Regions from separate parts of the Pigmentiphaga daeguensis genome, predicted to be linked through region 2. Evidence: predicted binding sites of a transcription regulator. Region 2 holds the regulator's gene; the other holds the start of a gene.

Region 1 (4,208 bases), on a different contig from region 2:
CGCTGGGCGGCTATCACGCGCCGCGCGCCGCCGCCTTCGAACCCCGCCTGCGCTGCTGCGTGGCCTGGGGCGCCAACTACGACTGGGGCGCGACCCAGCGCTACCGCCACCAGAGCCAGGACCCGCGGCTACCCGTTCCGCATTACTGGGAACATGTGATGTGGGTGTTCGGCCAGACCACCATGGAAGGCCTGCTGGCCACGGCGGACCGCATGACGCTGGAGGGCGTGCTGCATCGCATACGCTGCCCCATCCTGGTCACGCACGGCGAGAACGACCGGCAGATCAAGCTGGTCCAGGCCGAACGCCTGGTCGCCGAATGCGTGAACAGCCCCAAGGCGGAGCTGTTCGTCCATACGCTGCGCGATGGCGGCGCCGAGCATTGCAGCGTCGACAACCTGGCGCTGGGCGTGGACGCCATCGCTGACTGGATCGGCGCAACCATGCGGGAGCTTGGGCAGCGCCCGCAGGATCGACGCCCGCGCTAGCCGGCCTTCGCCCCGAACTTGGCCGGCACGACGACGGCACGATCGTCCGCGCCGGCCTCGGGCGACGCCGGCGCCTTCCTGGCGTGCTTGAGGCGGTAGTCCTCGAGGAACTTGGCGATGCGGCCGATGGCCTCGCGCAGATCCGCCTCGTGCGGCAGGAACACGATGCGGAAGTGGTCGGGATGCGGCCAGTTGAACCCCGTTCCCTGCACCAGCATCACCCGCGTGGCTTCCAGCATCTGCAGGAAGAACTGGCGGTCGTCCTCGATGGGATACACCTCGGGATCCAGCCGCGGGAACATGTAGAGCGCGGCCTGCGGCTTGACGCAGGTCACGCCGGGAATGGCGGTGATCAATTCATAGGCCAGGTCGCGCTGCTGGCGCAGCCGGCCCCCCGGGGCCACCAGGTCGTTGATGCTCTGGTAGCCGCCCAGCGCGGTCTGGATCGCCCACTGGCCCGGCACGTTCGCGCACAGCCTCATGTTGGCGAGCATGTTCAGGCCGTCGATGTAATCGCGCGCGGCGCGCTTGTCGCCCGAGACCACCAGCCAGCCCGCGCGGTAGCCGCAGGCGCGGTAGCTCTTGGACAGCGAGTTGAAGGTCAGCGTCAGCACGTCGGTGGACAGGCTCGCCAGCGCGGTGTGGCGGGCGTCGTCGTACAGCACCTTGTCGTAGACCTCGTCGGCCAGGATGACCAGCCCGTGCTCGCGCGCGATGGCGACGATCTCCTGCAGCACGTGGTCGGGATAGACCACGCCGGTCGGGTTGTTCGGGTTGATGACCACGATCCCCTTGGTGCGCGGGGTGATCTTGGCCCGGATGTCGTCCAGGTCGGGAATCCAGCCCTTGGCCTCGTCGCACAGGTAGTGCACGGGCGTGCCGCCCGACAGGCTCACGACCGCCGTCCACAGCGGGTAGTCCGGCGCGGGCAGCAGCAACTCGTCGCCGTCGTCCAGCAGCGCGTTGGTGGCCATCGCGATCAGGTCGGAGGCGCCGTTGCCCAGGTAGATGTCTTCCAGTGTCACGCCCTGCACGCCCTGCGCCTGGGTGTAGTGCATGACCGCCTTGCGCGCGGCGAAGATGCCCTTGCTGTCCGAATAGCCCGCCGAGTTGGGCAGGTTGCGGATCATGTCGAGCTGGATTTCCTCGGGAGCGTCGAAACCGAACACGGCCAGGTTGCCGATGTTGAGCTTGATGAGCTTCTGGCCTTCGTCTTCCATCTGCTTGGCCCTGTCCATGATGGGGCCGCGGATGTCGTACAGGACGTGGGCTAGTTTGTTCGATTTGTTGATGGGTTTCATGCACGGTCTTCCGGAGAGTGGGGCAGCAGCGCTCCCAAGCCAAGATACTAGAACATAGAACACGAAATCCCCAAAAAGCGGGGGGCCGCCTCGGCGTTGCGATGGCTTTCCACGGCTTGACTCGATCACTGTATATTTATACAGTATCCTGCCGTAAACCGTTGTTGTCCCATGCCTTCTGCCGGAATCTCCACGCCGCGCGCCAGCACCGCGATCCATCCCCTCCTGTGGCGGGGATCGCAGCTTGCCCGCAACTGCCGCCCCGGCCTGGATACCGGCCATGCCGAGCTTTCCCGCCAGTTGCCCGACGGCGGGTGGCCGCTGGGCAGCCTGACCGAACTGCTGCTGCCGCAGCCGGGCATAGGCGAAATCCGCCTGTTGCTGCCGGCGCTGCGGCAATTGCCCGCCCAACGCAGCATCGTCCTGCTCCACCCGCCCCACCAGCCGTCCGTCCAGGCTTGGCAAGCCCATCGCTTCGCCAGCCGGCAACTGCTGTGGGTCGCGCCCGCCCACGCGGCCGACGCCCTGTGGGCGGCCGAGCAAGTCCTCAAGCAAGGGCATTGCGGCGCCCTGCTGTACTGGGCCTCCCGCCCGCCCGCGACCGCCCTGCGCCGGCTGCACCTGGCCGCCCAGGCCGGCGATACCGCCTTCTTCCTGTTCCGCCCCGCCGAATCGGCCCGCCAGGCATCGCCCGCGCCGCTGCGCCTGCTGTTGCATCCCGCCGGCGACCAACTGCGCGTGGACATCCTCAAGCGCCGCGGCCCCGTCCACGACACCAGCCTGCTGGTGCCGCTCGCGCCTTCGCGCGCGGCTCCGGCCGCGGGTTCGATTCCCGCCTTTTCCGAGCCTTCCCATGCGCCTGTGGATCAGCGTCTACCTGACGCACCCCAGCCTCGACGCACTGAGCCCGTCCTGGCCGGATGACGCGGCCGGCCCGCTGGTGGTCCTCGAACACGAGGCGGTGGTGGCCGTGACGCCTGCCGCCGCGCAACTGGGCGTGCGGCCGGGCATGCGCAAGAAAGGCGCCGGCGCCCTGGCCCCGCATGCCGCGTTCATCCAGCGGGATATCGAGCGCGAACGGCAACTGCTCGATGCCGCCGCGCTGGCCATGCTGCAATACACGCCGGAAGTCACCCTTGGCCCCGACACCAGCCTGCTGCTCGACGTCCACGCCAGCCTGCGTGTCTTCCGCGGCCCCCTGGCGCTGTGCCGGCGCATCCGGCGCACGCTGGAACAACTGGGCTGCCGGGCCCGCGTCGGCATGGCGCCGACCGCCCATGGCGCCTGGCTGCTGGCGGCGCGGGCCACGCCCGGCCCGCGCCGCGTCCTGCGGCTGGACCGGCTGCTGCGCCGGATGGACCCACTGCCCTGCCTGCTGCTGCCGCCGGCGCGGCCGCACCAGGCCTGGCTGGACGGCATAGGGTGCCGTACCCTTGCCGCCCTGATGCGGCTGCCGCGCGCCGGCCTGCAAAAGCGCTGCGGCCACGCCCTGCCGCACATGCTCGACCAGGCTCGCGGCCAGGCGCCCGAGCTGTTCGACTGGATCCGCGCGCCGCTCCGGTTTTCCGCGCGCCTGGAACCGATCGCCCGCCTCGAGCACACCGCTGCCGTCCTGATCGTGGCCCGCCGCCTCGTCCAGCAGCTCGTGGGATGGCTGGGCGCTACGCATACAGCGGCCAGCGCCATCGTTCTCCTGCTGGAGCACGAACGCGGCCGCCACGCCCGGCCGCCCACGCGGCTGACCGTGGCCCTGGCCCAGCCCGGCTGGCAGGCCGATCACCTGCTGCGCCTGCTCAAGGAACATCTCGAACGCCTGACGCTGGAAGCGCCGGCCATCGCCGTGGCCCTGCACGCCGACCAGCTCGTCTCCCGCGCCGCGCCCTCCGAATCCTTGTTCACCGATCCCGGCGGCACCCCGGCCGACCACGACCGCCTGCTGGAACTGCTGACGGCGCGGCTGGGCGCCGACCGCGTGCTGGCCGCCCGGCCACGCGCCGACCATCGGCCGGAAGCCGCCAATTGCTGGCAACCGGCCTTGTCGGCGTCACGTACTGGTCCTCAGGACATGGCCTTCGAGGCCGAACGCCCGCTGTGGCTGCTCGCGCAGCCCATTGCCCTGGTCCTGCGCGGCAACCGGCCCTACTACGGCACCCCGCTGCGCCTGCTGCGCGGCCCCGAACGCCTGGAAAGCGGCTGGTGGGACGGCGCCCCCATCTCGCGCGACTACTTCGTGGCCGAAAGCGAAAACGGCATCCGCTACTGGCTCTACCTGGACCAGGCGCTGGACGAACCGCGCTGGTACCTGCACGGGCTCTACGCCTGAATCGCCATGTCATCGCCCCCGCCCTCGCTCCCTTCCCTGCCCGGCTATGCCGAACTCCAATGCCTGAGCAACTTCACCTTCCTGCGCGGCGCCTCC
Region 2 (4,208 bases):
ATCCGGATCGACCGGCCCAGCGCCTCGCGCTCGAGCCTGCCGGCCAGATCGCCGACGACGACTGCGTTGACGAGCATCTCGACCCGGCGGGGTCTCCCGCCTTCGATCAGCTCGGATTCGTGGGCAAGCGCCAGTTCCAGCACCGGGATTCCGGCGGGGGTATACCTGAGCGGCTTGCACTCGACCACCTGGGCGGTCAGATGAACCTTGTTCAACGCCGTGTCGTCCGTGGCATCGACGGGCTCCCGCTACGGCGGGCCTGCGATGCGGGCGGTCGGCAACGACCTGTCATGCCAGTCCAGCCGGGGCTCAGGCCTCGGCGGGGGCGGCTTCGGTGGACACCTTGCGGGCCTCCTCGCGCTCGACGATCTTCATCATCGGCGACGGGGCGGTCTCGGCCTTCTTCATCTTGACGACGAGATGGCGCAGCACGGCATCGTTGTAGCGGAAAGCGTGCTCGAGTTCGTCCAGCGTGAGTTGGCCGCACTCGATGTTCATGCACACGTAGTGAGCCTTGACGAGCTTCTGGATCGGGTACGCCAGCTGGCGGCGGCCCCAGTCTTCCAGACGGTGGATCGTGCCGCCCTGGCTGGTGATCAGCGACTTGTAACGGTCGACCATGGCCGGAACCTGCTCGCTCTGGTCCGGGTGAACGATGAAAACTACTTCATAGTGACGCATCGAAGCTCCTTATGGATGGTCCCGCGGGCGTCCGGATGGGGCCCGCTGTAGGCGCAAGTCCGCTCAAGCGTCTAGAGTCGGACAAGGGATCAATCTGGCGAAAAAATGGCTTCCGCCAAAAATCAAGCCCTCTATTATCGCCCGCAGAAGGGCAAAAAGCAAGCCAAAGGCCCGAGAACCGCCGTGCGGCGTGGTTTCGGGGCCCATTTCCGGGCATGGATGCACCGCCGCGGTTGCGGGCTGGCCGGCCTCGCACGGGCGGATCAATACGTGTCGAAGGCGCCCTGGATGTCGTCCATGCCCGCGCCCAGCGCCAGCATCAGCAGCACGCGCGCCTTCCACGGCGACAGCGTACCGGCGCCGGGCAGCCCGCCCGAGGCCGCGACGCAGCCGCTGCCCGTGCGGGTCGCGCGGACCACGGCCACGCCGCCGCGCTCCAGTCCGTCCAGCGCCTCTTGCGCGTCGGCGCTGGCCGAACCGTTGCCGGTCCCGGCCCAGACCAGGCCGCGCGCCCCGGTGGATCCCACCGCCCGGATCAGGGCGGCCGAGCCGCCGGCATAGCCGGCCAGCACCTCGACCGGAGGCAGCGGCGTGGCGGCCGTGAAAGGCGTGGCGCTGGTGTGCGGACGTTCCGGCCGCCCCATCCAGGCGACCCGGCCGTCCTGGACCCAGCCCAGGGCGCCCGCGTTGGGCGAAGCAAAGGCATCGGGCCGGTTGGCATTGGTCTTGGACGCGTCGCGCGCGCCCAGGATCTGGTGGTTGAGCACGACCAGCACGCCGCGCCCGGCCGCCTGCGGATGGGCGGCCACCGTGGCCGCGTCCAGCAGGTTCAGCGGGCCGTCGGGAGACAGCGCGGTCGCCGGGCGCATCGCGCCCACCAGAACCACCGGCCTGTCGGTCTTGAGCACCAGGTGGAGGTAATACGCGCTTTCCTCGAGCGTGTCCGTACCGTGGGTGACGATCACGCCGTCGGCGCCTGCGTCGAGCAGTGACTGCACCCGCCCGGCCAGCGACTGCCAGAAGGCGGGCGTGGCGTTCTTGCTGTCGATGGCCGCGAACTGCTCGGCCCGGATGTCGGCCACTTCGTCCAGGCCTGGCACGCTGGCGCACAGCTCGGCCACGTCCAGCGCGCCGGCGGCATAGGCCATCGTGGCCTGGGGGCGGGCGCCGGCCCCGGCGATGGTGCCGCCGGTGGCGACGATGCAAAGACGTGGCAGGGACATGGCGGACGCGGGCACGGAAGGACGAGAGCCCGATGATACCCGCGGCCGGATTGGCGTTCCCGCGACACTTGCGTTTTTCGCTTGCGTCGCGCATCGATACTGTATAAAAATACAGTTACTGGATAAAACCACAGAAGCCCGACACGCGCCGTCGCCACCCGGTGGCGGGCGCCCCGCCACGGAGCCCGAGATGTCCAAGCTGACCGCACGCCAACAAGAAATCCTGGATCTCATTCGCCAGGCCATCGTCAAGACCGGCTTTCCGCCCACCCGGGCCGAAATCGCCCAGGCGCTGGGCTTTCGCTCGCCCAACGCGGCCGAGGAACACCTGAAGGCGCTGGCGCGCAAGGGCGTACTGGAATTGTCCGCGGGCACCTCCCGCGGGATACGGCTGAAAGACCCCGTCGCGGCCGAACCGCCGCTCCAGCTCACGCACCCCGTGCTGGCGCAACTGGTGCTACCGCTGGTGGGCCGGGTCGCCGCCGGCAGCCCCATCCTGGCCACCGAGCACATCGACAAGGAAATCGGCGTGGACGAGGCCCTGTTCTCGCAGCGGCCCGACTACCTGCTCAAGGTACGCGGCAACAGCATGCGCGACGCCGGCATCCTCGACGGCGACCTGCTCGCGGTCAAGAAGGCCGCCCAGGCCCGCGACGGGCAGATCATCGTGGCCCGCCTGGGCGACGACGTCACCGTCAAGGAACTGCGCTACACCGAAACCGGCCTGAGCCTGCTGCCGGCCAATCCCGACTTCCAACCCATCGAAGTCGATCGCGAGCGCGACGATTTCGCGCTCGAGGGCATCGCCGTCGGCCTGATCCGGGCCGGCCTGGTGCATTGAAGACCCAGACGGACGACCATCATGAAACACTGCACGCCCAGCTCCAGTCTTTCCAGCGGCTTTCCCGCGCTCGACGCCGCCCTGCCCCAGGCCGGATGGCCCGTCGGCGCACTTACCGAAATCCTGGTCCCGCGCGTCGGGCATGGCGAGTTGAACCTGCTCGGCCCGCTGCTGAGCCGGCTCACCAAGGCCGGCCGCACGGTGGCCTTGCTGGTGCCGCCGTACTTGTCCTACGCCCCCGCGCTGATCCAGCACGGCGTTTCGCTGGAATGCGTCAAGCTCGTGCGCACCGACCACCCCCTGGACGGCCTGGACCAGCTGGAATCCGGCGTGCGGGCGGGCGAGTTCGCGGCGCTGGTCGCCATCCTGCCCCCTGACCAGGCGGCCGCGCAATCCGAAAGCACGGTGCGCCGCCTGTACATGGCCGCGCGGCTGGCCGCCTGCCCCGCCTTCCTGTTCCATACCTGCAGCACGCCCGCCACGACCTCGGCATCCCAATTGCGGCTGCTGGCGGACATGAGCCAGGCCGGCCAGATCCGGCTCCAGCGCATCGCGCCGGCTGCCCAGGGCGGCGAAGGCGCGGTCACGCTGGACATCGGCCAGCAAACGGTGCGTGCGGGGTTCAAGCCGGGGTTCAAACGTGCGGCCGGGCTCGCCGCGGCGGGAACGCACACGCGCACCGCCGAGGAAACGGACACGCATGGCACGGATGCGGATACGCTGCCGGCGCAACGGCCCATCATCCCGCGAACCGGGCAACATGGGCCGCATGCCAAACCGACTCCCGCGAATCGCAGCCCGTGGCCCTTCAAGCAACGTCGCGGCGCAAGCAGCAGCCGAAGCTATCCTTCCGCACTGGCGCTGCTGTTTTCTCGAGGCTGGAACGCCTGAGTCTCCCTACGGCACTCGCAGCAGGATAAGACTGCTGCGGAGCCTGTGCTCCGATGCTCCATTGCCCACGAATTTTTGAAATTCGTGGGCTTTTTTACGTCTCACCGGCGGATCTACGCACTTGCGGAAGTTGTTGTAAGCCAGCAATCCCCCCCCATTTGGAGTACGTATTTTTTCGTACTCATTGCTAGGCTGGTTGCTCCACTCCCCTCGCTGCGCCAATCCCGGAAGAGGCCATCATGCAAGCGAAATCCCACGTCCTCCACGCCCTTGCGGTACTTGCCACGGCTGCGGCCGCATCCGTCTGGTGTGCCAGCGCGGCTGCCCAAGGCGTCTCGATCGGAGGCTCGGGTTCAAGCTCGGGTTCGGACGGCCCCCGTGCCGTCGAGGAACAGTCCGCAGCCATCAGCTACAGCTCTCGCGCGGCGGCCTGCGCACGGGCCAAGTCCCGCGCCTCGGAGTTCGCCCAGCGCAAGAGCAACTTCAAGGACATCAGTCTGGGCGCCTGCGACTGCTCCTCCACCAAGACCAAGCCGTGGCAGCCAGCATTGCAGGCTCAATACGCGATGGAA

The links. The regulator LexA, encoded in region 2, represses DNA repair genes until DNA is damaged. The targets are predictions, from matches to a motif close to ACTGTATNNNNATACAGT.
Region 1: imuA (translesion DNA synthesis-associated protein ImuA) is a predicted target of LexA. The motif match lies at 1,917-1,934, and genes of this name have one in related genera.

What each region holds. Positions count from the first base shown of each region.
Region 1 covers NZ_BAAAEN010000021.1:109,320-113,527, forward strand. The annotation lists gene ABD104_RS22605 (alpha/beta hydrolase family protein) at 1-488, shown strand, start outside; gene ABD104_RS22610 (pyridoxal phosphate-dependent aminotransferase) at 485-1,789, opposite strand; gene imuA (translesion DNA synthesis-associated protein ImuA) at 1,961-2,713, shown strand; gene ABD104_RS22620 (Y-family DNA polymerase) at 2,643-4,112, shown strand; gene ABD104_RS22625 (error-prone DNA polymerase) at 4,119-4,208, shown strand, end outside.
Region 2 covers NZ_BAAAEN010000001.1:496,509-500,716, forward strand. The annotation lists gene priB (primosomal replication protein N) at 1-215, opposite strand, end outside; gene rpsF (30S ribosomal protein S6) at 310-681, opposite strand; gene ABD104_RS02420 (asparaginase) at 945-1,904, opposite strand; gene lexA (transcriptional repressor LexA) at 2,095-2,745, shown strand; gene ABD104_RS02430 (hypothetical protein) at 2,767-3,636, shown strand; gene ABD104_RS02435 (hypothetical protein) at 3,876-4,208, shown strand, end outside.